3 regions of the Stutzerimonas chloritidismutans genome follow, and region 3 is predicted to be linked to each of the others. Evidence: predicted binding sites of a transcription regulator. Region 3 holds the regulator's gene; each other region holds the start of a gene.
What was found. Region 3 encodes FliA, which starts transcription of late flagellar genes. Its sites were predicted from a motif close to CTAAAGTTTNNNNNNNNNNNGCCGNTAA; they were not measured.
Positions count from the first base shown of each region.

Region 1: a site for FliA is predicted at 2,276-2,303, ahead of LLJ08_RS10180 (methyl-accepting chemotaxis protein). Genes of this name have one in related genera too.
Region 2: a site for FliA is predicted at 2,406-2,433, ahead of LLJ08_RS18240 (methyl-accepting chemotaxis protein). Genes of this name have one in related genera too.

Region 1 is NZ_CP086067.1:2,175,103-2,184,854, reverse strand. Features, by position in the region: gene LLJ08_RS10195 (ABC-F family ATPase) at 1-180, shown strand, start outside; gene LLJ08_RS10190 (alpha/beta fold hydrolase) at 271-1,227, opposite strand; gene LLJ08_RS10185 (undecaprenyl-diphosphate phosphatase) at 1,321-2,151, opposite strand; gene LLJ08_RS10180 (methyl-accepting chemotaxis protein) at 2,415-4,049, shown strand; gene LLJ08_RS10175 (hypothetical protein) at 4,453-4,722, shown strand; gene LLJ08_RS10170 (hypothetical protein) at 4,864-5,145, shown strand; gene LLJ08_RS10165 (DUF421 domain-containing protein) at 5,220-5,912, shown strand; gene LLJ08_RS10160 (hypothetical protein) at 6,015-6,179, shown strand; gene LLJ08_RS10155 (DNA topoisomerase IB) at 6,240-7,340, shown strand; gene LLJ08_RS10150 (sensor domain-containing diguanylate cyclase) at 7,345-8,301, opposite strand; gene LLJ08_RS10145 (response regulator) at 8,304-9,287, opposite strand; gene nfuA (Fe-S biogenesis protein NfuA) at 9,439-9,752, opposite strand, start outside.
Region 2 is NZ_CP086067.1:3,882,959-3,892,710, forward strand. Features, by position in the region: gene LLJ08_RS18230 (hypothetical protein) at 1-100, shown strand, start outside; gene LLJ08_RS18235 (Mpo1 family 2-hydroxy fatty acid dioxygenase) at 102-626, opposite strand; gene LLJ08_RS18240 (methyl-accepting chemotaxis protein) at 730-2,295, opposite strand; gene LLJ08_RS18245 (3-hydroxyacyl-CoA dehydrogenase) at 2,466-3,989, opposite strand; gene LLJ08_RS18250 (PaaI family thioesterase) at 4,109-4,552, shown strand; gene LLJ08_RS18255 (hypothetical protein) at 4,556-5,899, shown strand; gene radC (RadC family protein) at 5,903-6,577, opposite strand; gene coaBC (bifunctional phosphopantothenoylcysteine decarboxylase/phosphopantothenate--cysteine ligase CoaBC) at 6,716-7,924, shown strand; gene dut (dUTP diphosphatase) at 7,926-8,381, shown strand; gene LLJ08_RS21045 (phosphomannomutase/phosphoglucomutase) at 8,426-9,752, shown strand, end outside.
Region 3 is NZ_CP086067.1:1,644,739-1,654,490, forward strand. Features, by position in the region: gene flhA (flagellar biosynthesis protein FlhA) at 1-1,636, shown strand, start outside; gene flhF (flagellar biosynthesis GTPase FlhF) at 1,652-2,944, shown strand; gene fleN (flagellar synthesis regulator FleN) at 3,036-3,863, shown strand; gene fliA (RNA polymerase sigma factor FliA) at 3,881-4,606, shown strand; gene LLJ08_RS07735 (chemotaxis response regulator CheY) at 4,681-5,055, shown strand; gene LLJ08_RS07740 (protein phosphatase CheZ) at 5,079-5,873, shown strand; gene LLJ08_RS07745 (chemotaxis protein CheA) at 5,885-8,077, shown strand; gene LLJ08_RS07750 (protein-glutamate methylesterase/protein-glutamine glutaminase) at 8,131-9,246, shown strand; gene LLJ08_RS07755 (flagellar motor protein) at 9,263-9,752, shown strand, end outside.

The DNA of each region.
Region 1 (9,752 bases), 530 kb from region 3:
TCCATCGAGGCACTGAACCTCGCGCTGGAGAACTACCCGGGCACGCTGATCTTCGTCAGCCACGACCGTGAATTCGTCAGCTCGCTGGCGACCCGCATCATCGAGCTGTCGGAGAACGGCGTGACCGACTTCAGCGGCAGCTACGATGACTACCTGCGCAGCCAGGGCGTAATCGTCTGATCCTCACCCTGCCCGCGTATCGCAGCGCCTTCATCGAGGGCGCTGCAGATTCATAGGCAACTCTCGGTAACGCGCGGCGCAGTGCTTCAGCTAGGTAAAGCGCCTGCCGAGAAAGTCCAGCAGCAGCGCGTTCACCCTCCCCGCCTGCTCGTTCTGAATCCAGTGGCCGCACGGAGCCAGTTCGTGCCGTTCCAGATCAGGCACCCATTCTGGCATCTTCTTCAGCGTGTAGGCCTCGAGCTCACCAACCGGGTCATGGTCGCCGATCAAAAACATGGTCGGCTGCGTGATCTTGCGCCCCTGCAGTGGCTCGGTAACCTGCCAGTTGCGTTCGAAGTTGCGATACCAGTTCAGCGCACCGCGAAAACCGTGCTCGGCGAACGTCTGCCGATACACCGCCAGATCGTCTTCTGAGCACCAATCGGGCAACAGCCCCGGCTGCATGTCGTCCTCGAACAAGGTGCCGTCGGCCGGTTTGTTCTGCAGCAACAGGTTCCTTTCCTGGTAATACATCAACAGGCGCAGGGTACGATCAATGTCGGCATCCAGTTCACGCTCGGCGCGACCGGGCTGCTGGAAATAGAGGATGTAGTTGAATCGATCACCGCTGGCTTCGCGCATGATTTCGGTCGCAGGCCGCCGCGGTCTTCCGGCGAAGGGCACCGACATGGTCACCAGCGCGGTGACCCGCTCCGGCTCCAGCAACGCGAGATACCAGGCGACCATTGCGCCCCAGTCGTGCCCGATTAGCGCCACCTGCCGGTGACCGAAATGATCCATGGCCGCACGAACGTCCCCACACAGCGTCAGCACATCGTAGGCCGAGACGTCCACTGGCGCGCCGCTGAGCCCGTAGCCACGCATCTCGGGAACGAACACGCGATAACCAGCCGCCACCAGTGAATCGATCTGATTGCGCCAGGAATACCAACACTCGGGGAAGCCATGCAGCAGCCAAACAGGCCTGCCCTCTTCGGGTCCGGCGCTATAAAGACTGAGCGATATACCGTTCAGGTCGAGCTGGAAATGGTCCGCAGTACTGTTCATGAGGCCTCCTGACTGGAGGCCTCACTATGGCAAAGCCAGGCGCGCGTGTGCGCTGTATCAGCAGGGCGAAGGCCGCGACATCGCGCCGATGGATCAGCCCTGGGCGCTGGCCCAGTCGATCAGCCCGAACTGCCAGGTAGCCAGAATCAGCAGGCCGAAGCCGATCCGGTACCAGGCGAACGCCGCGTAGCTGTGATTGCCGATGAACTTGAGCAGCGCCCGCACTGCAAGCATCGCGAAGATGAACGAGGTGACGAATCCGACCGCGAACACGGCGAAATCGCCCGGCTGAAAGAGCTCGCGGTACTTGTAGCCGGAGTACACCGCCGCGCCGACCATGGTCGGCATGGCCAAAAAGAACGAGAACTCGGTAGCCGCCTTGCGCGACAGGCCGAACAGCAGGCCGCCAATGATGGTTGACCCCGACCGCGAGGTGCCGGGCACCAGTGCCAGGCACTGGGCGAAGCCGACTTTCAGTGCCAGTGCCCAGTTCATGTCGTCGACCGTTTCGGCACGAATGATGTGATCACGCCGTTCGGCCCAGAGCATCACGACACCGCCGATCACCAGCGCGGTGGCTACGGTGATGGGGTTGAACAGGTATTCGTGGATCAGGTCGGCAAAAGCGACACCGAGGACAACTGCAGGCATAAAGGCGATCAGCAGGTTCAAGGTGAACTTCTGTGCCTGAGACTCCTTGGGCAGGCCAATCACTACGTCCAGGATCTTGCGCCGATACTCCCAGATCACCGCGAGAATTGCCCCGAGCTGAATGATGATGTTGAAGGCCAGCGCCCGCTCGCCACCAAAACCGATCAGGTCCGCAACAATGATCTGGTGACCGGTACTGGATACCGGCAGAAACTCGGTTACACCCTCGACCACGCCCAGAATCAACGCCTGAATCGCAACCCAAAGATCCATCTATTCCCCTAAAGCGATGCAGCCCATCGCGACTCAATGCAACCAAGGTATATGTCAGAAAGCCATCTGGCCGGCTGTTCTGACTCGTTCGAGAGAACTAAATTCCTCTGCAAACGAAACGGGGCTCATTTTTAGCCACGGGCGGCCGAAAAGCTATACAGGGTGCCGCGAAACGACCGCATTCAGAAGGTCGACAGCGGCGCGACAGACCCACCGATCAGCCAGAACAAAACGATAAGAAAGTCCCATCAGGAGCCCTATTCATGAATCTGCTGCGCAACGTTCCCATTAGCAAGCGCCTCTGGCTGATCCCCGTGGTCGCCGTCGTCATGCTGTTCATCCTCGGCATGCTGATGATTCAGCAGGTCCGCGCCGATTTGTATCGTGGCAAGCAGGAAGCAACTCGGAACATAGTCGAGGCTGCATCCGGCGTGCTTGAGTACTACCGGGCACAGGAGACCAGTGGCGCCATGACCACGAGTGAAGCCCAGAAGGCGGCCATGGAGCAGATCCGCCTGCTGCGCTACGACGGTCAGGACTATTACTGGATCAACGACCTCGGCCCGACCATGATCATGCATCCGATGCAGCCGAAGCTGGACGGTCAGGACCTGTCGAAGATCAAGGATCCGGAAGGCAAGGAACTGTTCAACGAGATGGTCAAGATCGCCCAGCGGGACGGGGCTGGTCTGGTCGACTACATGTGGGCCAAGCCCGGTGAGGCAGATCCGGTGCCGAAGATCTCCTACGTGCAGTTGTTCAAGCCTTGGGGCTGGATCATCGGCTCGGGCATCTACGTGGACGATGTCGAGCAGGAATTCTGGAACTATCTGACTCGTTTCTCCCTGATCGGCCTCTTTATCTCGGCAATCATGGCCGTGCTGGTGGCGATCCTGATCCGCAGCATCGTGCGCCCCCTGCGCCACACCATGTCGGCGATGGCGAATATCGCCAGTGGCGAAGCCGATCTGACGCGTACTCTGGATGTATCCGGCAACGACGAGCTGAGCACCCTTGGCCGTGACTTCAACCGCTTCACCCAGAAACTGCGCACCGTGGTCGGTCAGCTGTTCGAGACAGCCGGCGCGCTGGACCAATCCTCCCGTTCGCTGAGCCAGCTTTCCGGTCAGGCCCATGAGCAGAGCCAGCAGCAGATGCTGCAAATGGAGCAGGTCGCCACGGCCGTCAACGAAGTCACCTACGCCGTACAGGAAGTCGCGAAGAACGCCGAGCATGCCTCCAGCGAAGTCGGCAACGCCGAAAATCAGGCGGGCCAGGGTCAGCGCAATATCGAAACGAGCCTGCAGCAGATCGACGAGCTTTCCGCGACCATCGGCCAGGCCGTCGACGTGATTCAGTCGCTGGCTGATGAAACCACCAAGATCGGTTCGGTACTGGAAGTGATCGGCTCAATCGCCGAGCAGACCAACCTGCTCGCGCTCAATGCCGCGATCGAAGCTGCCCGAGCCGGTGAACAGGGCCGCGGTTTCGCCGTGGTGGCCGACGAAGTTCGTCTGCTGGCGCAGCGCACGCAGCAATCGACTGCCGAGATACATAGCATGATCGAACGCCTGCAGAAGAACTCCGGCGCTGCGGTAAACGTGATCATGGAAAGCAATCGCGCCTCCCAGCTCACCGTAGAGCAAGCCAGCCAGGCCGGCGAGAGCCTTGGCGAAATTGCCCAGGCGCTGCGCAACCTCTCAGGCCTGAACGCATCCATCGCCAGTGCCACGCTGCAACAGTCCCACGTGGTCGAGGACATCAACCAGAACGTGACCCAGGCGGCCGGGCTGGCGCAGGAAAGCACCCTGGCTGCCGAGCAGTCCAGTGAAGCTGGTAAGCGCCTTGGCGAACTCGCCGATCAGCTGAATCGTCTGCTGAGCCAGTTCAAGGTCTGATAAACCCTCTGCCTGCGGCCCGCCAGATGAGCAGGCCGCAGGCACTTCGACGAAGCAGGCGCCCCGCCCCACGCTCCATCGCGGAGCACGCCCTTAGAGATTCGATACATTTCCCGTCGCGACAGGTTGTCGCACGGGATTTTTTTTGCGTCCCGCGCCGATTCCCTCACGCTGCGCATGCCGTTGCGAAGTTCTTCAATATTTACAGGGAGTTAGCTCAAACGTACTAAGCCGACTCGGCCAGGCGTCAACGTTATACTTTTGGCTAATTGCAAAGCCCTTCAAATTTTTTCGAACTCGCATGTGACTCGTCAGTCCTCTGGGTACATCAACTGCAATGTAAGGCCAACGCCAACGAGCTTGGCTGCAGGTATTTTGGGTATCACACAGAGAGACATGCCCCATGCACACCCCGCTGCGTATCAATGAAGCCCTTTTGATCACCGACCGCGCGTTCAAGCCCTTCCAGTGCGTTGCCTGGACGCTGCCCGAAGGAAACGGTGAAGTCAGCATCACCGTCGTCGACCGCGACGAGGCCCGTCTGCTAGGCCGCTGCAAGATGTCCAGCAGCGTGTTCACCGATCCCGTGAAGCTCGGCGAAACCCTGGAACAGACTCGCGCACAGCTGAGCCGCGACGGCGCGCATCTGTCGCCCTGGCACATGCCAGAGTAACCATGGCTTGCAACGAACAAAGGCCTGCGGCGGTGCCCCAGGCCTTTTTTCATGCCCCGAATTCGGCTACGCCAACTGCTCTACTGATCCATTCGCGTGTTTAACGGTCCTAAACAACAACACGTGAAACAGGAGAAGCTCATGAAAGGTGCAGAAGCGTACGTCAACGATCAATGGCAAAGCTGCGGCCTCGCCGACCTTGCGCAAGAGCCGGGCGCCCATACCGTCACACTGCACTTCATCGTGCCGCGAGATGCCCAGATGCCGGGCCTGATCACGCATATAGGCGAAATCGCACAGCGGCACCTGAGCGATTTCTATGACGGTCGAGCCGTCAGCCACAAGCCCGCAACCGGCTCGGTGGTGGGCGACGGCAGCGGTGACGGAATCAACCTGGAATTCGAGATAGCAGCCGCGCATTGACCCTGGTGGACGTCGGCGTCAGCCAAAGCCGAGCTTGAAGAAATCGCACCGAATGCCTGGAAGGACGATTCAAGATGACCCCCTTTGACATGCAGCGCATGCTTCTGCACGAATTTCCCTTGATGTTCGTCGCCGAAGTGGCGCTGCGGGCACTGCTGGCCTTCGTTGCCGTATTCGTCTTTCTCAAGGTCAGCGGCCGTCGCGGCATTCGCCAGCTTTCGGTGTTCGAGCTGGTGATTATCCTGACCCTCGGCTCCGCCGCGGGCGACGTTTCATTCTACGAAGACGTGCCGTTGCTGCCGGTCGCAGCGGTGTTCGCCACCCTGCTGGCGCTGTACCGCCTCACGGTGTTCTTCATGAATCGCAGCCCGCGATTCGAAGCCTGGCTCGAAGGCCGTCCCGTCACCATCATTCGCGATGGCATCTATGAGCTGCGCAGCCTCGACAGCCTGAACATTTCTGCCGATGAATTCTTCATGGAGCTGCGCCAGCAAGGGGTCGAGCACCTCGGCCAGGTAAGGCTCGGCATTCTCGAGAACGATGGCAACGTCAGCCTGTTCTTCCATGAAGACCATGCGGTACGCCCTGGATTGTCCGTCCTCCCGCCGGAATACCGGCCGGTCTTCCGCCAGGTGCCGGCGGCCGGCATGTACGCCTGCAGCCGCTGCGGTTTTCCTCAGGCGCTGGAGAGCCAGCAAAGCCAACAATGCCCGCGGTGTTCCAATCCAACCTGGTCGAAGGCGCTTTCCACACAGAGATCGCGCTGATACACGGTCAGAACCCCCATCCTGCTGGCCGGTCAGTTGTTAGAGGCGCCGGAATTCGCTTCCTGGATACGCCTTCTCTACTCACTGCAGCAGGAGCACACCATGCTTGGCGACTATTCATCGATCAACGACCACCTCGACACCGCGCGCAAACATGCCGATCAGGCTGAAACCGAAGCCAAACCCGAGCTCTATCGCGAAGCCATCGACGAGCTGGTCGCAGCCATTCGATTGCTGATGCGCAACAGCAACGAAAAGGATAGTTGAGCCCATCCAAAAGCCTCGCCGGTAGCTACTCCGACGAGGCCATAGCGGGAACGGTCATACATGCGCAACGACACCCTGATGGACGACCCGGTGCCCCTGGCCGAGGGCACTCGCCCTGTTCCTGCCGATGAGACCGGCGACACCGGTACGCTGCTGTGCCCAACACTGCCGCCGGACCTGCATTACGTCGATGATTCCCAGCCAGGCATCCGCCGCAGGCGACTGCGCGGCAAGTTCGTCTACTTCGAGCCGAACGGCGAGCGCATTCGCGACGAGGAGGAAATTCGTCGCATCAACAAGCTGGCGATTCCACCCGCTTATCGTGACGTATGGATATGCCCGGATGCTCAAGGGCATCTTCAGGCGACCGGGCGCGACGCCCGTGGACGCAAGCAATACCGCTATCACACGCGTTGGAGAGAGATTCGCGACAGCGACAAGTACGAACGAATGCTCGAGTTCGGTGAAGCCTTGCCGAAACTGCGCCGCGATCTGGAAAAACACCTGGCTAGACCCGGCATGGCGCGTGAGAAGGTCATGGCCCTGGTGGTCATGTTGCTGGAGTCGACCCTGATCCGGATCGGCAACTCGCGCTATGCGAGGGACAACCGATCCTACGGGCTGACGACCCTGCGTACGCGTCACGTGGATGTCAAAGGAACCTCGATCCGCTTCCACTTTCGAGGCAAGAGCGGCGTGGAGCACGAAGTCACCCTGCGCGACCGTCGGCTGGCCAGGCTGATGCGCAGCTGCATGGAGCTGCCGGGCCAGCAGCTGTTTCAGTACCTGGATGAAGATGGTCAGCGCCGCGCGGTCAGCTCCAACGACGTGAACCTTTATCTTCGCGAGATGACCGGCCGCGACTTCACTGCCAAGGACTATCGCACCTGGGCCGGAAGCGCGCTGGCACTGGAACGGCTACGCAAGCTGGACGCATCCACGGAAGCCGTCGCCAAGCAGAATCTGGTCGAGACGGTGAAGCAGGTCGCCAGCCAGCTGGGCAACACCCCTGCGGTCTGCCGCCAGTGCTACATCCACCCGGCGATTCTGCAAGCCTTCAGCGCAGGCGAGCTGGCTGATGTGCGCGCCGCGCGCAAACGCAAGTGGCTCAGCGCCGAAGAGGTCGCGTTGCTGGCTTTTCTCCGCAAAGCGGCGGGCTGAAGCGCTAGTGCTGATGCAGGGTGACGCGATTGCGACCGGCCGCCTTCGAGGCATAGAGCGCCGAATCGGCCCATTCGATCAGTTGCGCATGACTGTGGGTGGGGACGCTGAGGTCCGCAACACCCAGACTGATGGTGAAGCGAATGCGGTGCTGCTCGTGCTGAACCTCGCGGCTCTCCACCGCATGCCGCAAACGCTCTGCAAAGGTCATTGCACCCTGTTTGTCGGTATCCGGTAGCAGTACCACGAACTCTTCACCGCCGTAGCGGCCAGCCACGTCCGAATCGCGCAAATTCTCGCGAATCAGCTCCGCGACCTGCTGAATCACGGTATCGCCTACCTGATGTCCATAGGTATCGTTGATCGCCTTGAAGTGGTCGATATCGAACATAACCAAAGCCGCCTGGCTGTCATAGCGGCGATGACGAGCGTAATCCAGGCGGAGCATCTCTTCCCAGTGCCCGCGGTTGTAGAGCCCGGTCAACCGGTCAGTGCTGGACAGGCGCTGCAACTCGGCATTCGCCGCCTGCAACTGGCGGCGGTTCACGGCGACATCGGTGACGTCATAGATGATCAGGCACACCTGGTCGATGCTGCCGTTGACGCCCTTGAGAGGCAGCAGCGTGGTGTTCTGGTACATGAAGTCTTCCAGCCCGGTGATCGGCTGGTAGTTCTTGAAGCGCAGCAGATAAGGGCGCTGCTCCCAGATGGTGAAAGATGGCGTACCGAGGGTCATCACGCTTTCCACCTTGCGGCGGAACCAGTCTTCATCGACTTCGGGAAACAGCGTGAAGAACGACCGATTGCGCGCATTCTCCGGCTGCAAACCGGAACGGTTTTCCATGAAAGTGTTCCAGACCTCGACACGGTAGTCGCGGTCCAGCACGACGACGCCCACGTCGATGCTCTGGACGATCGCCAGCAACCAGTGAAGCTCGTTCAACTCGGCAGAATTGCTCATGCTCAATCCATCAGGTGGGCAAGCTTGCGCGTCAGCAGCTCGACCGAATCTTCCGTGAACAACAGCAGCAGGTCAAAGTGGATATCGTGCCCTTCCAGGCTGTAGCTGATTTCCACCGCCAGGGTCTTCTTCCATCGGGCACTATTGAGCCGGATCAGCTCGTCGATCGATGCGTGCTGCCCCAGCACCTGCGGGTGCCCCTGGGAAAACACCACTTCGATCTGCTCGGCGATTCCGCTGAGGCATGCGCTGATCAGCAGGCTCGACAGATCCAGGAGCATCTCCATCTCCAGGTAGTCCTGCCGCCGCATCAGACGTGCCATGTCGGCCACTTCGGAGTCATGGAACAGCAGCAGCGCCTCGCCTGCGATACCGCCACCGATGTAGCCCTGGCAGACGGCAGTCAACTTCTCGCCGCGCGCCGCATCGGCCAGCGCCATATGCAGCTCGCCGACTTCGAGAATATTTACATTGGGAATCGGCAACTGGATGAAGACACCCAGCACTCGCGCCAGGAGTGCGGCAGCCCGCCCCATGGCGATGTTGACCACCTCACGAAAGGTATCGCGAAAACCGATCTTTTCCCCGGCGACCCTAGCGATCAGAGGCGAGACATCATCCAGCAGGCCAAGGCTCGCCAGCGTCTGGTGCAGGTGCACCGGATCGGCGGGCTTCTTGATGAAGGCCAGCGCGCCGAGGGCCAGGACACGGCGCACGGCCTCATCCTGAATGTCAGCGGAGATCACGATGGTCTTGCACTGCAGCCGTTCTTCGCGCAGCTGCGCGAGGACCTGATAACCATCCAGCTCGGGCATGGTGAGGTCGAGCAAGAGGACGTCGACGCCACCCTCGCGAACCTGCTCCAACGCCTCGAGGCCGGTGGCCGCCTGACTGACGTCGACCGGCCAACCGGCGGGCAGCGCTTGCAGAAGCTGCTTGCGCGCCAGCGCGGAGTCATCGCAGATCAAGAGGGAAATGGCAGACATGTGGTACGAGCTCTCGTTGCCCGATTAACCTTGGCACGAGAGCTTATCGCAGGAAAGGCGCGCTGTGCGCACCATGAAGGCAAAATAGTGGCATTTCACCTTAAAAACTGCCGAACGGCCCGGCGGTGCTGCTCCGTCGGGCTGTCTCGGCTCAGTAGTAGGCGTTCTCGCGATTGGTGTGGTCGGTCACGTCGCGCACACCCTTGAGCTCCGGAATCCGGGCCAGCAGAGTCTTCTCGATGCCTTCCTTGAGGGTGACGTCCGCCTGTCCGCAGCCCTGACAACCACCGCCGAACTGCAGCACTGCGATGCCCTCCTCGACCACATCGATCAGCGTGACCTGCCCGCCATGGCTGGCCAGGCCCGGATTGATCTCGGTCTGCAGGTAATAGTTGATGCGCTCGTTCATCGGGCTGTCTTCGTTGACCATCGGCACCTTGGCATTCGGCGCCTTGATGGTCAGCT
Region 2 (9,752 bases), 2.2 Mb from region 3:
CAACAACTTCACCACCGCCTCAGGCCGGCCGTTCGCGCCAATCATGGTCGACCGCCATGCGCGCAGCCTCAGCGATCAGTGGATGGCGGCGAAGCCCTGACTCAGCCGTGGGCGGCTGAGTCGCGCAGACGCACAGGACCGACCCGCGCCTCGATGGCGAGGCGCAGCGGCTCGCGCAGACCGAGCATGAAACCAAGCTCGGCAGCGACGAACAAAGGCCCGATGATCAGCCCGGTGAGATCGTCGACGAACGCCGGCTTGCGACCCTCGAAGTAGTGCCCGATGAACTGGATGATCCAGCCGAGCACGAACAATCCCGCGCCAACGCCCAGCCACAGCGCCATCGTTGTGCCGGCCAGAACTGCGCCCAGCCATACGCAGAGCAGCAGCACGGCGCTCATCAGCAAGCCGTAACGCAGATCCAGACGAAGGTAGAAAACCGCAGCGGCGAGCGACACCAGTACCGCCGGGCTTAGCCACAACCCGGCCCATTCGATGCCCGGCCGCGACAGGAGGATCGCCACCGCCAGCACGATCAGCGGAATGCCGATGAAATGGGTCAGGAGGTTGCGTGGATCGCGATGATAGGCCGCGTACTGTGCCAAATGATCGGTGAGGGTCTTCATTGGCGGCATCTCCGGAAGTCGCGTCTCACCAAGCTTAGTCGGTCGCAGCGACTGGAGCGCCGCCGGACACAGGGCGATCGCGCCAACATCGGTGGTTGCCGGGCTATTGCTCGGGGCGATAGCCCAGCCGCAGACCACCCCAGTGACGCCCACCGACCATGATCGGCACGGACAGGTCGTGCATCAGCTCGCCGGTATCGCGACTGTAGGTCTGCAACAGCAGGCGGCGCTGATGACTGCCGCAGCGCCCGCCGGTGCGGTCGTTGAACAGGCGCTTGCTACGGCTCTTGACCCGATCGATCTCCGGGTTGCCCACCGGCGGCTGGCTGAACGCGCGGTTGTGGGTCGGCACGTAGCCCTCCGGCGTCGTGGCGATGGCGTAGACCAATGCGGCATGCTTCTGCAGCACCGGCTCCTGAATCGCCGGCAAGACCTCGTCAGCATAGCGGTCGAAGCGGGTCTGATACTTCACCGGATCGGTATTGGCCTGCGCCCGGTAATTGCGGTCGAACAGGTCATCGAGACTGACGCGTCCGGCCTGGATATCAGCCTCGAAACGCGCGCTGATGGCCGCAGCCCCCTGACGCGCCAGGTCGAACATGGTCTGGTGATAATCGTCGAGCTGGACCTCGGCCAGTTGCTCGCTGGCGCTTTCGGCCTGGGCCACCAGGCGTTCCGCCGCCAGCTCGAGCTGGCGGGTCTGCTCCTCGCTCTCCAGGGCATCGGTACGCAGCTGATCGAGGGCGACGAACTGCCCGGTCAGACGCTGATGGTTGTCGGCGGTGCCGGTGGTGATCTGCTCGACCTGGCTTTCGACGCTGCCGGCCAGTTCGGCGATGCCGCTGAGCTGCTCACCGGTGGTGGCGATCTGCTCGGCGGCGGCGTCCAGCTCGTTGCCCTGGCGCTGGATATAGCTGACCACTGCTTCGCTTTGCTCGCGGATGTCGGCCACCATGCGACCGACCTCCTCGGTAGCGCTGGAGGTGCGCGCCGCCAGACTGCGTACTTCGTCGGCGACCACGGCAAAGCCGCGACCGGCCTCACCGGCACGGGCGGCCTCGATGGCTGCGTTGAGAGCCAGCAGGTTGGTCTGGCTGGCGATGGACTGGATCACGTCGGTAATGCGGCGGATTTCCTCCGTCCGCGCCGAAAGCCCGTCAATCAGCTCGCGGCTGGCGTGGGTCTGAGCACTCAGTTGCTGCATGCGTTCGATGGCGCGCTGCAGTTCGGCTTGCCCGGTATCGCTGCGCTCGCGCACCGCTTGCGCGGCATCCAGTGTGTGGCGGGCCCGCTCCGCGCTGTCCTGCTCGGTGGCGGCGATAGCCTGGGCACCATTGGCAATTTCGCTGACAGCCTGCAGCTGCGACTTCAAGCGGATGGCCAGCTGCTCGGCGCTGAAGGCGACCTGGGCAGCAGACAGGGCGTTGTGGCAGGTACTGCGCGAGAGATTCTTGGTCAGCTCGGCGAAGCTCTGCGGCGCCCCGTCGGCAGGCGGGGCGCCGCCGGCCACCACACCCCACGAGGTGAACCAGGGCCAAAGCGCCGCCACCATCAGCAGCGCACCGGTCACAAGCAGGGGCGGTGTCAGCCAGTAATGCACAAGCAGCAGACCGATGATCAGCACGGCATGGAACACGGCGGCCTTGGGGTGGCGGTTGGCGGGGCTCATGGTCGGCCTCTTGTTCTTGTCGGATCGATCCGACGTTGTACGCATACCCTCCAATAAAGAACAGTAGTGCCTTAGTAGCAACGTGCCGTCATCGGAGGCTCACCCCAGTCTTAACGGCCGCCGCCGCACAAACTGAAGCGATCCACCTCATCTCGAGTAACCGTCGGTCGTCAGCCGGCGACCGGACGATCAGGCGCGGTCAGCGGCAGGCACAACCGCACGCGCCGGCGCAGCCAGGGACTGGGGCGATAACGTGCCTCGCCGCCATAGCAACCCTGCATCGCCTCAAGGATGGCGAGAATTCGTCCCGCACCGTAATGCTCGGCAAAGCCCAGCGGCCCTTTCGGATAGCCCAGCGCCAGGGTGATTGCGCGGTCGAGTATCTGCGGGTCGGCAATGCCCTTCTGCGCGATCTCGCAACCGAGATTGACGATGCTCGCCACCACCCGCTGACTGACGAAACCGGGCGAGTCGTTGATCACCTCCACCGGCACGCCATCGTGACTCAGGGCCTGTTGCGCCTGTGCTTCGAGCGCGGGGTCGAGCGCCGGTTGGCGCATCAGTACCCGGCGCCGATCGAAGTCGGCGAACAGGTCGAAGGCGATACTGCGGGTGGCGGGCAGATCAAGCCTGGCGATCATCGTGCTGGCATCCTCGCCCAGCGGGGTGATCAGGCAGATGGCGCGCTCAGACGGCGCCTCACCGGTTTCCAGCTGGGTACCAGCCCCGCACAACAACGCCGCCAGCCGGCCACGCAGCTCGGCATCCTGACTGTCCAGCCAGAACGGGCGCTCGGCGACTATCGGCCGCCATTGCGGCTCCGGCGTGCGGATCTGCTGGCCGTTCTCGTAGCGGTAGTAACCCTGTCCGGTCTTGCGTCCGAGCAACCCCGCGGCGACCCGCTGCGCCGCCTGGTAGGACGGTGTATAGCGCGGGTCCTGATAGAACTGCTGATACACCGACTCCATCACCGCATGGGAAATATCCAGCCCGGTGAGATCGAACAGCTCGAACGGCCCCATGCGAAAGCCCGGGCCGTCGCGCAGGATGCGGTCGATCTGCTCGGCATCGGCGATACCCTCGGCAAGGATGCGCTGCGCCTCGGTGCTGTAGGCGCGACCGGCGTGGTTGACCAGAAAGCCGGGAGTATCCGGCGTGATTGCCGGAAAATGCCCAGCCTCTTCGGCCAGTTTGACCAGCCGCTCGATGACCTGCGGATCGCTGCGCTCACCGCGCACCACTTCCACCAGCTTCATCAACGGCACCGGATTGAAGAAGTGAAAACCCGCCACCCGCGCTGGGTGCTGGCAGGCAGCAGCGATGCGTGTGACGGAAAGCGATGAGGTGTTGGTCGCCAGCACCGTGTCCTCGGCGAGCAAGGACTCCAGCTCGATGAACAACGCCTGCTTGGCCTCGAGATTCTCGACAATCGCCTCGATCACCAGATCGCAGCCGGACAGATCGGCCAGCGCAGGCGCCGCCTGCATTCGGGCCAGCGTGGCGTCCAGTTCGGCGACGCTCAGCCGCCCCTTGGCCACGCCGCGTCCTAGCAGCTCGCGGTTGAAGCGCAGCGCCTCGCTGATCGACGCGCTGCGTGCATCGTGCAACCAGACCTGCTTGCCGGCGCTGGCGAACAACTGCGCGATCCCGCGGCCCATGGCGCCCGCGCCGACGATGCCGATACGCTCAAACATGCAAACCTCCTAACGAGCAATGCGATATTCCGCAGTGCGGAACAAGATTCCATCGAATTGACCATGAGCGTAAAGACTGCCAATCTCCAGCGCAAGTCAGCCGCCGAACCCGCTCGCTCATGTCCGATCAGCCCTATCCAGCCGCCACACTGCAACAGGTCGAAAGCTCGTTGACCGGGTTCTTCCAGGACCTCGGTTGCCAGCTCAAGGAGTACGGCCCGGAGCGCGCGGTGGTCGAACTGCTGTTGTTGCCGCGTCACCTGAACAACGCCAGCAACCTGCACGGCGGCGTCACGGCAACCCTGCTGGACGTGGCGATGGGCCTCTGCGGAACCTGGGTCGAACAGCCGGAACAGCGTCGCGTGGCGACCACGTTGTCGATGAACGTCAACTTCAGCGCACCGGCACCAGCCGGCAGCCGCATCCGTGCTGTCGCTGTCTGCCGCTCCGCGGGGCACAAGGTGTTCATGGCCAGCTGCGACCTGCTGGACGAAAAGGACCACTTGCTGGCCTTCGGCGAAGGCGTATACAAGCGCGGCAAGCTGCGCAGCGAGCTGCCCTGAGCGATGCTTGCCCTGCTCCCGCTGGCGCTCGTCTGCGAGCTATTCGCGCTGGTAACGCGCCTGCGGTTGCCGAGCGTGATCAGTGGTGCGCTGCTGGTGCTTTTCTTCGCCTGGCACTGGCGCTCGCTGATGCCCTATCCGCGCCGGCTCGGGCTGGTCACGCTGGGGCTGTTCGCCTACTGGGCACTGTTCCGTGACCCCGACTGGCAGCAGACCCAGCGGATGCTCGGCGCCGCGGCCTACTACGGCGCGTTCATCGGCGCGCTCGGGCTTGCCCATTGCGCGGTCAAGCGGATGCCGCAGCTCGGCGAGCTGCATCGGCTCTTACTGCGGCTACCCCGTACCAGCCTCTATCCAAGCTACCTGTTCAGCACCTTTGCGATCAGCTCGGTGCTGAGTTTCGGCATGCTCAATCTGGTCTGCGGTTCACTGGAACGTTATCTGGATCGGCAGTCGCATAGCCCGAGCCAGCGCCGCGAGGGCGCCAGGGGCGTGATGGTGACAGCCCTGCGCGGCTTCGCCCTGGTGCCCTTGCTGGCACCGACCAGCGTGGCGGTGGCGATCCTCACCCGCGAGTTGCCGGGACTGAGCTGGAGCGCCCTGCTGCCATTCGGCTTGGTCTGCGGGGCAATCCTGCTTTTGGTGGGCTGGCCGATGGAAAACCATCGTCTGCGGCAGTTGCGGGAGACCGCTGCCCCGGCAAGTGACTCGAGCCCTACCGGGTCGGCAAAGGGGCTGCGCAACCTGCTGTACGGCAGCTTGCTCGGCATCCTGCTGATCGCGCTGCTGGCCAGCCTGACCCCACTGTCGGCGACCCAGGCCGCCATGCTGCTGGTGCCGCTCGCGGTGGTCGGGCTGCTGCTGTATCAGGGTGGATCGCCGACAACCGCCTATGCCGAAGTACGCGACACCCTGGCCGGCATGCGCAACGAAACCTTTATCTTCGCCTGCTCGGCACTGCTTGGCGGACTTACGGCAGTGCTGATCCCGGTCGAACGACTCGCCAGCCACTTCAGCAGCACGCCGCTGGCGCTGTTCGGTCTTGGCAGTGCCGGCATGCTGGCGATCATCGCCCTGGCCCTGCTCGGTGTCGCGCCAATCATCTCCCTGAGCCTGTGCGCCGCACTGCTCGCGCAGCTGGCCGGACACGGCGTGGCGATCATGCAGCCGGCAGTGGCGCTGCTGATCGGCTTTTCGCTGGCCATGCTGCTGTCGCCCTATGGCCCCTCGGCACTGATGCTGGCGCGCCACGCGCAATTATCGCCGTGGCGCATCGCCTTCGGTTGGAACGGCCGTTTCGTGCTGTTGGTGCTCGGCCCACTGCTGCTGGTGCCGCTGCTGGCGTAGCGCTCACATCCAGCCGTATTCGGCCATCGACAGGGGCTCGCCGTCACCGACGATGAAGTGATCGAGCACCCGCACATCGATCAGCGCCAGCGCTTCTTTCAGCCTCAGGGTCAGCTGACGATCCGCCTGGCTCGGCTCGGCCACGCCCGATGGATGGTTGTGCGTGAGGATGACCGCCGCCGCATTCTGCGCAAGGGCACGTTTAACCACTTGCCGCGGGTAGACGCTGGCGCCATCGATGGTGCCGTGGAACAACACCTCGAAGGCCAGCACGCGATGCTTGGAGTCGAGAAACAGGCAGCCGAACAGTTCGTGCGGCTCATGCCGCAGCCGCGCCTTGAGGAAGTCTCGCACCGCCTGCGGCGACTCCAGTGCCGAATCGCGGCGCAGCCGCTCGGCCAGATGCCGGCGGGCCATCTCCAGCACAGCCTGCAGCTGGGCAAATTTCGCCGGTCCCAGACCCAGGTGCGCGCTGAACTGATCAAGCTCCGCCTCCAGCAGCGCGCGCAGGCTGCCGAACTCGGCGAGCAGGTGTCGGGCCAGATCCACCGCGCTTTTGCCGGCGACCCCGGTGCGCAGGAATATCGCCAGCAATTCGGCATCGGAAAGCGCGGCAGCGCCCTGTTCGAGTAGCTTTTCCCGCGGCCGCTCCGCCGCCGGCCAGTCACGTATGCTCATGTCTTCTCCCTGTCGAGCAAGCCCACTTTTCCGCTGTGGGCGCTGTGCTATCTTAGCCCGTCATTTTTCCGGGGTATCGGGCGTGTTCTGACCTGGTTCTCACTCCGGAGAGTCCCTACGAGATTACAAGGCAGGCCTATGCAGCGGCTGTATCGTAAACGCATCGTCCTGGGCGTCGGCGGCGGTATTGCCGCTTACAAGAGCGCCGAACTGGTCCGTCGCCTGCGCGACCACGGTGCCGAAGTCCGGGTTGTTATGACCCAGGGCGGACGTGAGTTCATCACGCCTCTTACCCTGCAGGCGCTCTCCGGCCACCCGGTTCATCTGGATCTGCTCGACCCCGCCGCCGAAGCGGCGATGGGTCACATCGAACTGGCGCGCTGGGCCGACCTGGTGTTGATCGCGCCGGCCACCGCCGACCTCATGGCCCGCCTGGCGCAAGGCGTCGCCAATGATCTGCTGACCACCGTGGTGCTGGCGACCAATGCCCCGGTCGCCCTGGCACCAGCCATGAACCAGGCCATGTGGGCCGACCCCGCCACACAGGCCAATCGCGAACTGCTGCTCGAACGCGGCATTCGTCTGTTCGGCCCCGGTTCCGGCAGCCAGGCCTGCGGCGACGTCGGCATGGGCCGCATGCTCGAGGCCGACGAACTCGCCCAGGCCGCCGCGGACTGCTTCGCGACCGGCCTGCTGACGGGCAAGCACCTGCTGATCACTGCAGGTCCAACCCAGGAAAACATCGACCCGGTTCGCTACATCACCAACCACAGCTCCGGCAAGATGGGCTTCGCCTTGGCCGAGGCGGCCGCCGAGGCCGGTGCGCGAGTGACGCTGGTGACCGGCCCGGTGTTCCTGCCGACGCCCGATCGCGTGCAGCGCATCGACGTGGTCAGCGCCCGCGACATGCTCGCCGCGTGCGAAGCGGCGATGCCCTGCGACATTCTTGTTGCCGCTGCGGCGGTAGCCGACTACCGCCCGGAAGTGGTGGCACCACACAAACTGAAGAAAGACCCCACGACCGGCGACGGCCTGCTGCTGCAGATGGTGCGCAACCCGGACATCCTCGCCACGCTGGCCAGCCGCACTGACCGTCCGTTCTGCGTCGGTTTCGCCGCAGAAACCGAGAATCTGCTGGAGTACGCCACTCGCAAGCTGCGCGACAAAAATCTCGATCTGATCGTCGCCAATGACGTGGCCAACCCCAGCATCGGCTTCAACAGCGAAGACAACGCCGTCAGCGTGATCGACCGCCAGCAACACGAAACCCGTTTCGGCCAGGCCAGCAAGGGACATATCGCCCGCGCGCTGGTGGCCTTCATCGCCGACCGCTACAAAGAGTCCTGACATGCACGCACTCCAAGCCAAGATTCTCGACCCTCGCCTCGGCCAGGACTTCCCCCTTCCCGAATATGCGACACCGGGCTCTGCCGGCCTCGACCTGCGCGCCATGCTGCAGAGCGACACGGTGCTCGAGCCGGGCCAGACGCTGCTGATTCCCACTGGCATTGCCATCCACATCGGCGACCCGGGACTTGCGGCGCTGATCCTGCCGCGTTCGGGCCTGGGCCATAAGCACGGTATCGTGCTCGGCAACCTGGTCGGGCTGATCGACTCGGACTACCAGGGCGAGCTGATGGTGTCCTGCTGGAACCGCGGCCAGAGCGCCTTCACCATCGCCGTCGGCGAGCGTATTGCGCAGCTGATGCTGGTACCGGTGGTACAGGCCCGCTTCGAACTGGTCGACAGTTTCGACAGCAGCGACCGCGGCGCTGGCGGCTTCGGGCACTCCGGCAGCCACTGAGTCACCGCGCACCGCTTACCTTTCAGGATGATTCGAGGAGCTTCATGGCACTCTTCAAGCGCACCGCCAAGGATTCAGGCGTTCTGAACCCGACCGACACCCGCAGCAAGCGCGGCGGTTTCACCCTCAAGCCATTGCTCGGTGGCCTCGCAGCCAGCCTGATCGGGCTCGGCGCCGCCGCCGCGCTGATCTGGCTCGGTCAGCAGGGCGCTCAGCAGCAGCAACAGACACAACTCGCCGAGGCCTGGAGCCAGAGCCAGGCAAGCGCATTGCAGCAGGCGCTGCGGCGGCTGCGTGCCGATACCCAGACAGCGGTGGAGCAGCAACGCCTGGTGGACGTCGTCCGTGCTGACACCGAGCTCAGACGCGAAGCCGAACAGCGCCTGCTGGAGTTGCCCGGCGTGGTCGACGCGCACCTCAATCCACGCGGCCGGGTGGTGCCGGACACCAGCCGCCCGGGCCCGCTGAACTTCGCTGCGCTTGATCTGCTACAGCGGGTCGAAGCAGGCCAGCCGGCCGCTCCGGAAGCCTACAAGGTCGACAACCGCTGGCTGCTCTACAGTGCGATTCCGCTGCGCGCCGAGGGTGAGCAGGCGATTCGCGGCACGCTGCTGCTTGTCAGCGATCTCCAGCACCTGTTCGCGACACTCCCGGCGCTGCCCGACGAAGCCGGCCAGCTGCGGCTGACCCAGCAGTTCTCCGGCGCCCCCGAACAGGTGCTGCTGCAGCGCGGCACCGCGGCCGACAATGCTTCGGCACTGACCCTCGCCAGTGGCAACGCCAACTGGAAGCTGGCCTACCTGCCCGGTGCCATCGATCAGCTGACCCTCATGCCGCTGCTCCTGCTCGCGGCCGCCCTGATGGCGATTGCCGGCATGCTGATCGGTCTGCAGCTGGTGCTCGGCGGCCAGCAGCGCAGGCTGCGCGAAGACGTGTTGCAGATGAGCCGCCTGCTACAGGAACTCTCCACCGGCAAGACCATCCAAATACCGGCCTTGAGCCTGCCGGTCCTCGACGCACTGGCCAGGAACATGGCCCGACTGCCTGTCCGCCAAGCTGGACCGGCTCCGACTCAGGCACCCGCCGCGGCTCCAGCCGTTCGGCCCGCCAAACCTACCGAGTACGTCGATCCGCGCTTGCCGGACACCGATATTCTCGACATCGATATTCTCGACGAGGACCAGGACATCTTCGGCCTCGACACCAAGGAGCGAGAACCCGCAATGAGCAGTGCCAAAGCCCCGAATTTGCCCGCCAGTATCTTCCGCGCCTACGACATCCGTGGCGTTGTCGGCGACAGCCTGACTACCGAGACCGCCTACTGGGTCGGCCGCGCCATCGGGTCCGAGAGCCTCGCCAAGGGTGAACCCA
Region 3 (9,752 bases):
GCAGATGGCGATCGACGCCGACCTCAACGCCGGCCTGATCGACCAGGAAGAAGCCAAGAAGCGTCGTAGTGAAGTGTCGTCGGAAGCTGATTTCTACGGCTCCATGGATGGTGCCTCGAAGTTCGTCCGTGGTGACGCCGTCGCCGGTCTGCTGATTCTCTTCATCAACCTGATCGGCGGCGTCGGTATCGGCATGGCGCAGCACGGTATGAGCTTCAGCGATGCCGGCCAGGTCTATGCACTGCTGACCATCGGTGATGGCCTGGTTGCGCAGATTCCTTCGCTGCTGCTGTCCACCGCGGCGGCCATCATGGTTACCCGCGTTACCAGTTCCGAGGACATGGGGCAGCAGGTGCAGCGGCAGATGTTCGCCTCGCCCAAGGCGCTGGCCGTTTCCGCGGCAATCATGATTGCCATGGGTCTGGTTCCCGGCATGCCGCACATGTCCTTTCTCGGCCTTGGCGCCGCGGCTGCAGCGGGTGCCTACTGGATCTGGCATCGGCAGAAGCAGGTCGTGAAGAAGGCCGAGCAGGAAGTACAGAAACAGCAGGATCTGCTCCCGGCCCAGCGTGCGGCCGAAACCAAGGAGCTGGGTTGGGACGATGTAACCCCGGTGGACATGGTGGGGCTGGAAGTTGGATACCGTCTGATTCCGCTGGTGGATCGCAACCAGGGTGGCCAGCTGCTGGCCCGAATCAAGGGCGTACGCAAAAAGCTCTCGCAGGACCTGGGTTTTCTCATGCCCTCGGTTCACATCCGTGACAACCTCGATCTGTTGCCCAACGCCTATCGCTTGACGCTGATGGGGGTGAGTCTGGCCGAGGCTGAGGTCTATCCGGATCGGGAGCTGGCGATCAACCCGGGCCAGGTGTTCGGTCCGCTCAATGGCATTACCGCCAGAGACCCGGCGTTCGGGCTGGAGGCGGTCTGGATCGAAGCGAGCCAGCGTGATCAGGCGCAGTCGCTTGGTTATACCGTGGTGGATGCCAGTACCGTGGTCGCCACCCACCTCAATCAGGTGCTGCACAAGCACGCCCACGAACTGCTTGGCCATGAGGAGGTCCAGCAGCTGTTGCAGCTGCTGGCCAAGAGCTCGCCCAAGCTGGCCGAGGAGCTGGTGCCTGGGATGGTTTCGCTGTCCACGCTGCTCAAGGTGCTGCAAGCCTTGCTGCAGGAGCAGGTGCCGGTGCGCGACATCCGGACCATCGCCGAGGCCATCGCCAATGCGGCCGCCAAGAGTCAAGATCCCGCCGCAATGGTTGCTGCGGTACGCGTCGCATTGTCTCGCGCAATCGTGCAAAACGTTGTGGGACTAGAGCCGGAGCTGCCTGTGATCACTCTGGAGCCTCGGTTGGAACAGATTTTGCTCAATAGCCTGCAGAAGGCTGGTCAAGGCTCCGAAGACGGCATTTTGCTGGAGCCGGGAATGGCCGAAAAGTTGCAAAGGTCTCTGGTAGAAGCAGCACAGCGTCAAGAAATGCTCGGCAAGCCGGCGGTACTGCTGGTAGCCGGCCCGGTACGGGCGATGCTGTCGAGATTCGCGCGTCTGGCTGTACCGAACATTCATGTTCTGGCCTACCAGGAAATACCGGACAACAAGCAGGTCACCATCGTCTCGACGGTGGGTCAGAATTAACCGAGGGTACAGGCCATGCAGGTCAAACGTTTCTTCGCCGCCGATATGCGCATCGCCATGAAAATGGTTCGCGACGAGCTGGGCGCCGATGCCGTGATCATCGGCAATCGCCGGGTGGCCGGTGGCGTCGAGCTGACCGCTGTGCTCGATTACCCCATGCAGTCCGCGCCGGCGGCCAACAAGCCCAACCCGGCGCTGGAAGCCGAATTGCGCAAGACGCAGTCGCGCCTGGCCAATGCACATGCCGAGCTGAGCGCTGCGCCGCGCGCGAAGATGCAGGATCGTCAACTGGTTGACGAGAAGCCTGCCGTCGCGGCCAGCAAGGCACAGCCCGATACGGTCGCCGAGCCTTCCCCCGCGGCCGACTCCCGTGCCATCGAAGCGATGTACTCGGAACTGCACGGTTTGCGCGAGCTGATCGAAGTGCAGCTCGGCTCGATCGCCTGGGGCCAGGAGCAGAGCCGTCGCCCGCAGCAGGCAGGCCTCTGGCGCCGTCTGCAGCGCCTGGGCCTGCCGGCCGAGCTGTCGCGTAGCCTGCTGGAAAAGGTCGCCGGCATTAACGAGTCGCGTCAGGCCTGGCGCATGGTGCTGGCGTATCTGGCGCAGGCAATCAAGGTCACCAAGAACGAGCCGCTGGAAGAGGGCGGTGTGATTGCTCTGGTCGGCCCAGCAGGCGTCGGCAAGACCACTACGCTGGCCAAGCTGGCTGCTCGCTACGTGCTGAAACACGGCGCGCAGAGCATTGCGCTGGCCAGCATGGACAATTATCGGATCGGTGCGCAGGAGCAGCTCAAGACACTGGGCCGGATCCTCGACGTGCCGGTGGTGCAGATCGATCCTAGCCAGCCGCTGAGCAAATCGCTGGCCTCGCTGGCGCGTAAGCGGATCATCCTGATCGACACCGCCGGCTTGCCGGCAAGCGATCCGACGCTGCGCATGCAGCTCGAAGCGCTGTCGGACAAGGGCGTCAAATCGAAGAATTACCTGGTGCTGGCGGCAACCAGCCAGAGCCAGGTGCTTAAGGCCGCATGGCACAACTATCGTCGTTGTGGGCTGGCCGGTTGTATCCTGACGAAGCTCGATGAGGCGGGCAGCCTTGGCGATGTACTCGGTCTCACGATCAGCCAGCATTTGCCGATAGCCTACCTCGCCGATGGTCCCCGGATTCCTGACGACCTGCATCTGCCGCGCAGCCATCAGCTGGTCAGTCGGGCGGTGAGCCTGCAGTCCGGCGAGGAGCCGAGCGAAGAAACCATGGCCGACATGTTCGCCGGGTTGTACAACGGCTCGTCACGGCGGGCTGGATGATGCTGCGACAGCGGTACTCGAATGAATCAGATGCGTGCCATGCGGACGCATCGCCGGCCGCAAGGCCCCAGCAAGATATAGGCATGTGAACATGGGTATGCATCCCGTACAGGTGATTGCGGTGACTGGCGGCAAGGGTGGCGTCGGCAAGACCAACGTGTCGGTCAATCTGGCACTGGCGCTGGCCGACCTCGGCCGGCGTGTGGTGTTGCTTGACGCCGACCTTGGCCTGGCCAACGTCGACGTGCTGCTGGGGCTTACCACCAAGCGCACCCTGGCTGACGTCATCGCTGGCGAATGTGATCTGCGCGACGTACTGATCCAGGGGCCGGGCGGCATCCGCGTAGTGCCGGCCGCATCCGGCACGCAGAGCATGGTGCAGCTGTCTTCCCTGCAGCACGCCGGGTTGATCCAGGCGTTCAGCGAGCTTGGCGACGAGCTCGACGTGCTGATCATCGACACCGCGGCTGGCATCGGCGATTCCGTGGTGAGCTTCGTGCGCGCAGCTCAGGAAGTGCTGCTGGTGGTCACCGACGAGCCCACGTCCATCACCGACGCCTATGCACTTATCAAGCTGCTGAACCGCGATTACGGCATCAGCCGCTTCCGCGTGTTGGCCAACATGGCTCACGCACCGCAGGAAGGCCGCAATTTGTTCGCCAAGCTGACCAAGGTTACCGAGCGCTTTCTCGACGTGGCGCTGCAGTATGTCGGTGCGGTTCCTTACGACGAAGCGGTGCGCAAGGCCGTGCAGAAGCAGCGCGCTGTCTATGAAGCGTACCCGCGCTCGAAATGTGCACTAGCCTTCAAGGCGATCGCGCAGAAGGTTGATACCTGGCCGCTGCCGGCGACGCCGCGGGGTCATCTCGAGTTCTTCGTAGAGCGCCTCATCAGCCCCGCTTCACCCAGCCACGAATGACAGGTGCCGGATCCGCTATGTATTACAGCAAGGCTCAGGCAAAGGATGCGCAGTACCGCCTGATCGATCAGTACGCCCCATTGGTCAAGCGAATCGCTTACCACTTGTTGGCGCGTCTGCCTGCAAGCGTGCAAGTGGACGATCTGATTCAGGCTGGAATGATCGGACTGCTGGAAGCAGCTAAGAAATACGACGCGGGCAAGGGTGCCAGCTTCGAAACCTACGCAGGTATCCGCATTCGCGGCACCATGCTGGACGAAGTCCGCAAGGGTGACTGGGCGCCGCGCTCGGTGCATCGCAATTCGCGGATGGTCAGCGAGGCGATCCGGGCGATCGAAGCGAAAACCGGGCGCGACGCTAAAGATCACGAGGTTGCGGCCGAACTTAAGCTAAGTCTCGACGAGTATTACGGCATTCTGGGCGATACGCTGGGCAGTCGCCTGTTCAGCTTCGACGATCTGCTGCAGGAAGGCGATCATGGCGAGCTCGAGGAAGACGCTGCCAGTCTCCACCCGGAGCCGTTCCGTGATCTCGAGGATGAACGTTTTCAGCAGGCGCTGGCCGACGCCATCGCCAACCTGCCCGAGCGTGAAAAGCTGGTGCTGTCGCTGTATTACGACGAAGAATTGAATTTGAAGGAAATCGGTCAGGTGCTGGGGGTCAGCGAGTCGCGTGTGAGCCAGTTGCATAGCCAGTGCGCTGCGCGCTTGCGCGCGCGCCTCGGCGAATGGCGCGCCAATTGACGATTGTTTGCGGTATGACGTGCTCGGTTTGCTGAGGCATTTTGGGACTTACGGAGGTCGACTTGGACAAGAACATGAAAATCCTCATCGTCGATGACTTCTCGACGATGAGACGAATCATCAAGAACCTCCTGCGTGATCTGGGGTTCACCAACACCGCCGAAGCGGATGACGGTACTACCGCGCTGCCGATGCTCAAGAGCGGCAGCTTCGACTTCCTGGTGACCGACTGGAACATGCCGGGAATGAGCGGCATCGATCTGCTGCGCACTGTGCGTGCCGATGAGCGCCTCAAGCACCTGCCGGTGCTGATGGTGACGGCCGAAGCGAAACGCGATCAGATCATCGAAGCCGCCCAGGCCGGGGTTAACGGCTATGTGGTCAAGCCTTTCACTGCCCAGGTGCTCAAGGAGAAGATCGAGAAGATCTTCGAGCGCGTCAACGGCTGAAGCAGCAACGCCGCGAGGGCACTATGACGCAAGCAGACCAAAGCCTGGCAGAGTTCGAAGCGACTCTGAAGGCGCATGCACCCAAGTTGATCGAAAGTCTGCAGCAGGGCCGCTTCGATGAAGCGACGCAGATGTTCAATGAGCTGAATCAGGTGCGCAACCACGGGCTTTACCTGGAAGTTGGCAAGCTCACCCGAGAGCTGCACAACGCCATCGTCAAGCTCGAGATGGACACCTGCGCCACCGGCGGCGACCCGTCGCCGATCACGGACGCGACCGATCGCCTGTCCTACGTGGTGGAGATGACCGAGAAGGCTGCCAACCGCACCATGGACCTGGTCGAAGAATCAGCGCCGCTGGTGAACTATGTGAGCTATGAGGCGCAGAGCCTGACAGCCGACTGGCAGCGCTTCATGCGTCGTGAAATGAACGCCGATCAGTTCCGCGACCTAGTCAAGCGCATCGACCAGTACTTGCAGCGCAGCATGAACGACGGCGGCCAGTTGTCGCAGAACCTCAGCGAAATAATGCTGGCTCAGGACTTCCAGGATCTGACCGGGCAGGTGATCAAGCGAGTGACCCGCCTCATCAGTGACCTCGAAAGCAACCTGCTCAATCTTGTCCTGATGGCGGGGCAGGTTGATCGCGTGGCAGGCATCCAGCATGACCGCGAGGCGATGCGCGCCGAGCAGGAAAAGAAAAAACAAGAAAAAGAGCCTTCCAAGGGTGAAGGTCCGCAGATGCATGCCGATATGCGTGAAGACGTCGTTTCCGGCCAGGACGATGTCGATGATCTGCTTTCAAGCCTGGGCTTTTAGGGGAAGTGAATATGAGCTTCGACGCCGATGAAGAAATCCTCCAGGACTTCCTGGTAGAGGCCGGCGAGATTCTCGAACTATTGTCCGAGCAACTCGTGGAGCTGGAAAGCAGCCCCGATGACATGGCGTTGCTCAATGCGATTTTTCGCGGGTTCCATACGGTCAAGGGCGGTGCCGGGTTCCTCCAGCTGCATGAGCTGGTGGAGTGCTGCCATATCGCCGAAAACGTCTTCGACATCCTGCGCAAGGGTGAGCGTCGAGTCGATTCCGAACTGATGGATGTCGTTCTGCAGGCGCTCGACGCCGTGAACGCGATGTTCAGCCAGGTCCGCGAGCGCGTCGAGCCGACGCCAGCCTCGCGTGAGTTGCTTGCGGCGCTGGCACGTCTGGCGGAGCCAGCCTCGGCTGATGAGCCAGCGCCGGCAGTCGAACCGCAGGTCGTGGCCGAATCCCGGTCCGAGGGCGCCGATAGCGAATTCGAACAGATGCTCGATGCCATTCAGCCGTCCGCCAGCGAGCCGGCTGCGGCCGAAGTAGCGACTGGCCCTGCCACCGACGAGATTACCGACGACGAATTCGAGTCGCTGCTCGACCAGCTGCATGGCAAGGGACAATTCTCTGCCGCTGCGGGTGCCTCGATGCCTGCCGAGAGCGAGTTCGTTGCTGCGCCGACTAGTGACGAAATCACCGATGACGAATTTGAAGCCTTGCTGGACCAGCTGCATGGCAAGGGCAAGTTCGAAGCGGCCCCGGCTGAACCCGCTGCGCCAGCAAGCGCTGAACCGGCAAAGGGCGGTGGTACAGCTGGTGCAGCTGATGAGATCACCGACGACGAGTTCGAAGCACTGCTCGATCAACTGCATGGCAAGGGCAAGTTCGAGCCTGCGGTCGTAGAGACCCCGGCTGAACCTGCTGCGGCTGTGCCGATCAAACCGGCGCCCAAGCCTGCCCCTGCTGCTGCTCCGGCCAAGGCCGCTCCGGCAGCTGCGGTGAGCAAGCCGGCCGCTGCTGCTCCGGCGGAAAAGCCTCCGGCCGAGGCCGAGACCACCGTGCGCGTCGATACCGCACGCCTGGACGAGATCATGAACATGGTCGGCGAGTTGGTGCTGGTGCGTAACCGTCTGGTACGCCTGGGCTCCAACAGCGGCGACGAGGCGATGGCCAAGGCCGTCTCCAACCTCGACGTGGTGACGGCCGATCTGCAGAGTGCGGTGATGAAGACCCGCATGCAGCCGATCAAGAAGGTCTTCGGTCGCTTCCCGCGCCTGGTCCGCGACCTGGCTCGCAGCCTGAAGAAAGAGATCAACCTTGAGCTCGTCGGTGAAGAAACCGACCTCGACAAGAACCTAGTCGAAGCCCTGGCCGATCCGCTGGTGCACCTGGTGCGCAACGCTGTCGACCACGGTATCGAGATGCCCGAGGAGCGCGAAGCCGCCGGCAAGCCGCGTACCGGGCGGGTAGTGCTTTCCGCCGAGCAGGAAGGCGACCACATCCTGTTGATCATCAGTGATGACGGTAAGGGTATGGATGCCAACGTCCTGCGCGCCAAGGCCGTCGAGAAAGGCATGCTGGAGAAGGATGCCGCCGACCGCCTGAGCGATCTGGAGTGTTACAACCTGATCTTCGCGCCGGGCTTTTCGACCAAGACCGAGATTTCCGACGTGTCCGGCCGCGGTGTCGGTATGGACGTGGTCAAGACCAAGATTTCCCAGCTCAACGGCACGGTGAACGTGTTCTCCACCAAGGGCCAGGGCTCGCGTGTGGTGATCAAGGTGCCGCTGACCCTGGCGATCATGCCGACCCTGATGGTCATGCTCGGCAACCAGGCCTTCGCCTTCCCGCTGGTCAACGTCAACGAGATCTTCCACCTCGACCTGTCGCGGACCAACGTCGTCGATGGCCAGGAAGTGGTGATCGTCCGCGACAAGGCGCTGCCGCTGTTCTACCTCAAGCGCTGGCTGGTCAACGATGCGGCTCAGGAAGAGCAGCGTGAAGGCCATGTAGTAATTCTCAGCGTCGGCAATCAGAGCATCGGCTTCGTCGTCGATCAGCTCGTGGGCCAGGAAGAAGTGGTCATCAAGCCGCTTGGCAAGATGCTGCAGGGTACGCCTGGCATGTCCGGTGCGACGATCACCGGCGATGGCCGCATCGCGCTGATTCTCGATGTTCCCAGCATGCTCAAGCGCTACGCACGCAGGATTTGATTCAGTCAGGCAGCGCTTACCTCGGATGGGAGCGCTGCCGCTAGGAGTGATGTATGGCAGTCAAGGTCCTGGTCGTCGACGATTCCGGCTTCTTTCGTCGGCGCGTCTCGGAAATCCTTTCCTCTGATTCGAATATCCAGGTCGTCGGCACCGCCACCAACGGACGCGAGGCGATCGACCAGGTGCTGGCGTTGAAGCCGGATGTCATCACCATGGACTACGAGATGCCGATGATGGACGGCATCACGGCGGTGCGGCAGATCATGCAGCGCTGCCCCACACCGGTGTTGATGTTTTCCTCGCTGACGCACGAAGGCGCTCGGGTCACCCTCGATGCGCTGGATGCCGGCGCCGTCGACTACCTGCCGAAGAACTTCGAAGACATTTCGCGTAACCCGGATAAGGTCAAGCAGCTGCTGTGCGAGAAGGTACATACCGTTTCGCGCAGCAACCGGCGCTACAGCACGTTCTGTACCTCGAGCGTAAGTACGCCGCCGGTATCCGCGCGTGGCACTGCCTCGACATTGGCTACTGCAGCGCCTCGGACCGGCGCTACAGCGCCAGCGCCCGCTGCGCCGGCAGCTCGTTCGCCGGCGCCGAAGCGCAAGGCGTACAAGCTGGTGGCCATCGGTACGTCTACTGGCGGTCCGGTGGCGCTGCAGCGTGTGCTCACTCAGCTCCCGGCGAATTTCCCCGCGCCGATCGTGCTTATCCAGCACATGCCGGCCGCGTTCACCAAAGCCTTCGCCGATCGTCTGGACAAGCTTTGCCGCATTCGTGTCAAGGAAGCCGAAGACGGCGATGTACTGCGTCCGGGGCTTGCTTTGCTGGCACCGGGTGGCAAGCAGATGATGATCGATGGCCGCGGTGCGGTCCGCATCCTGCCGGGCGATGATCGCCTCAACTACAAGCCTTGCGTCGACGTTACCTTCGGTTCGGCCGCCAAGTCGTTTCACGACAAGGTGCTGGCGGTAGTGCTGACCGGCATGGGTGCCGATGGTCGCGAAGGCGCACGGTTGCTCAAGCAGAGCGGCAGCCAGGTGTGGGCGCAGGATGAAGCCAGCTGCGTGATCTATGGCATGCCGATGGCGGTGGTCAAAGCCAACCTGAGTGATGCGGTCTACGGGCTCGACGATATCGGTCGCAATCTGGCCGAGGCGTGCATCTGATGGAGGCCCGCCTCTAATGGACGTGCTCAGCCTGATCGGGCTGCTGTTGGCGTTCGTCGCCATCGTTGGGGGCAATTTTCTCGAGGGCGGCCATATCTCGGCGCTGCTCAATGGGCCGGCCGCGTTGATCGTGCTTGGCGGTACCCTGGGTGCCGTCCTGCTGCAGACGCCCATCGCCGTGTTCATGCGGGCGATGAGTATTGGTCGCTGGATATTCTTTCCGCCGCGGATCGATCTCGCGCGCGGCATCCTCATGGTCACTACCTGGAGCAATACTGCGCGCAAGGAGGGGTTGCTCGGCCTCGAGCCAGTCGCCGAGACGGAGCCCGACCCATACGCGCGCAAGGGCCTGCAGTTGCTGGTCGATGGCGCCGAGCCGGAAGTGATCCGCAGCATCCTCGAGGTCGATCTGTATACCCAGGAGGGGCGTGATCTGCGCGCGGCCAAGGTCTACGAGAGCATGGGTGGCTACTCGCCGACCATCGGCATCATCGGCGCGGTAATGG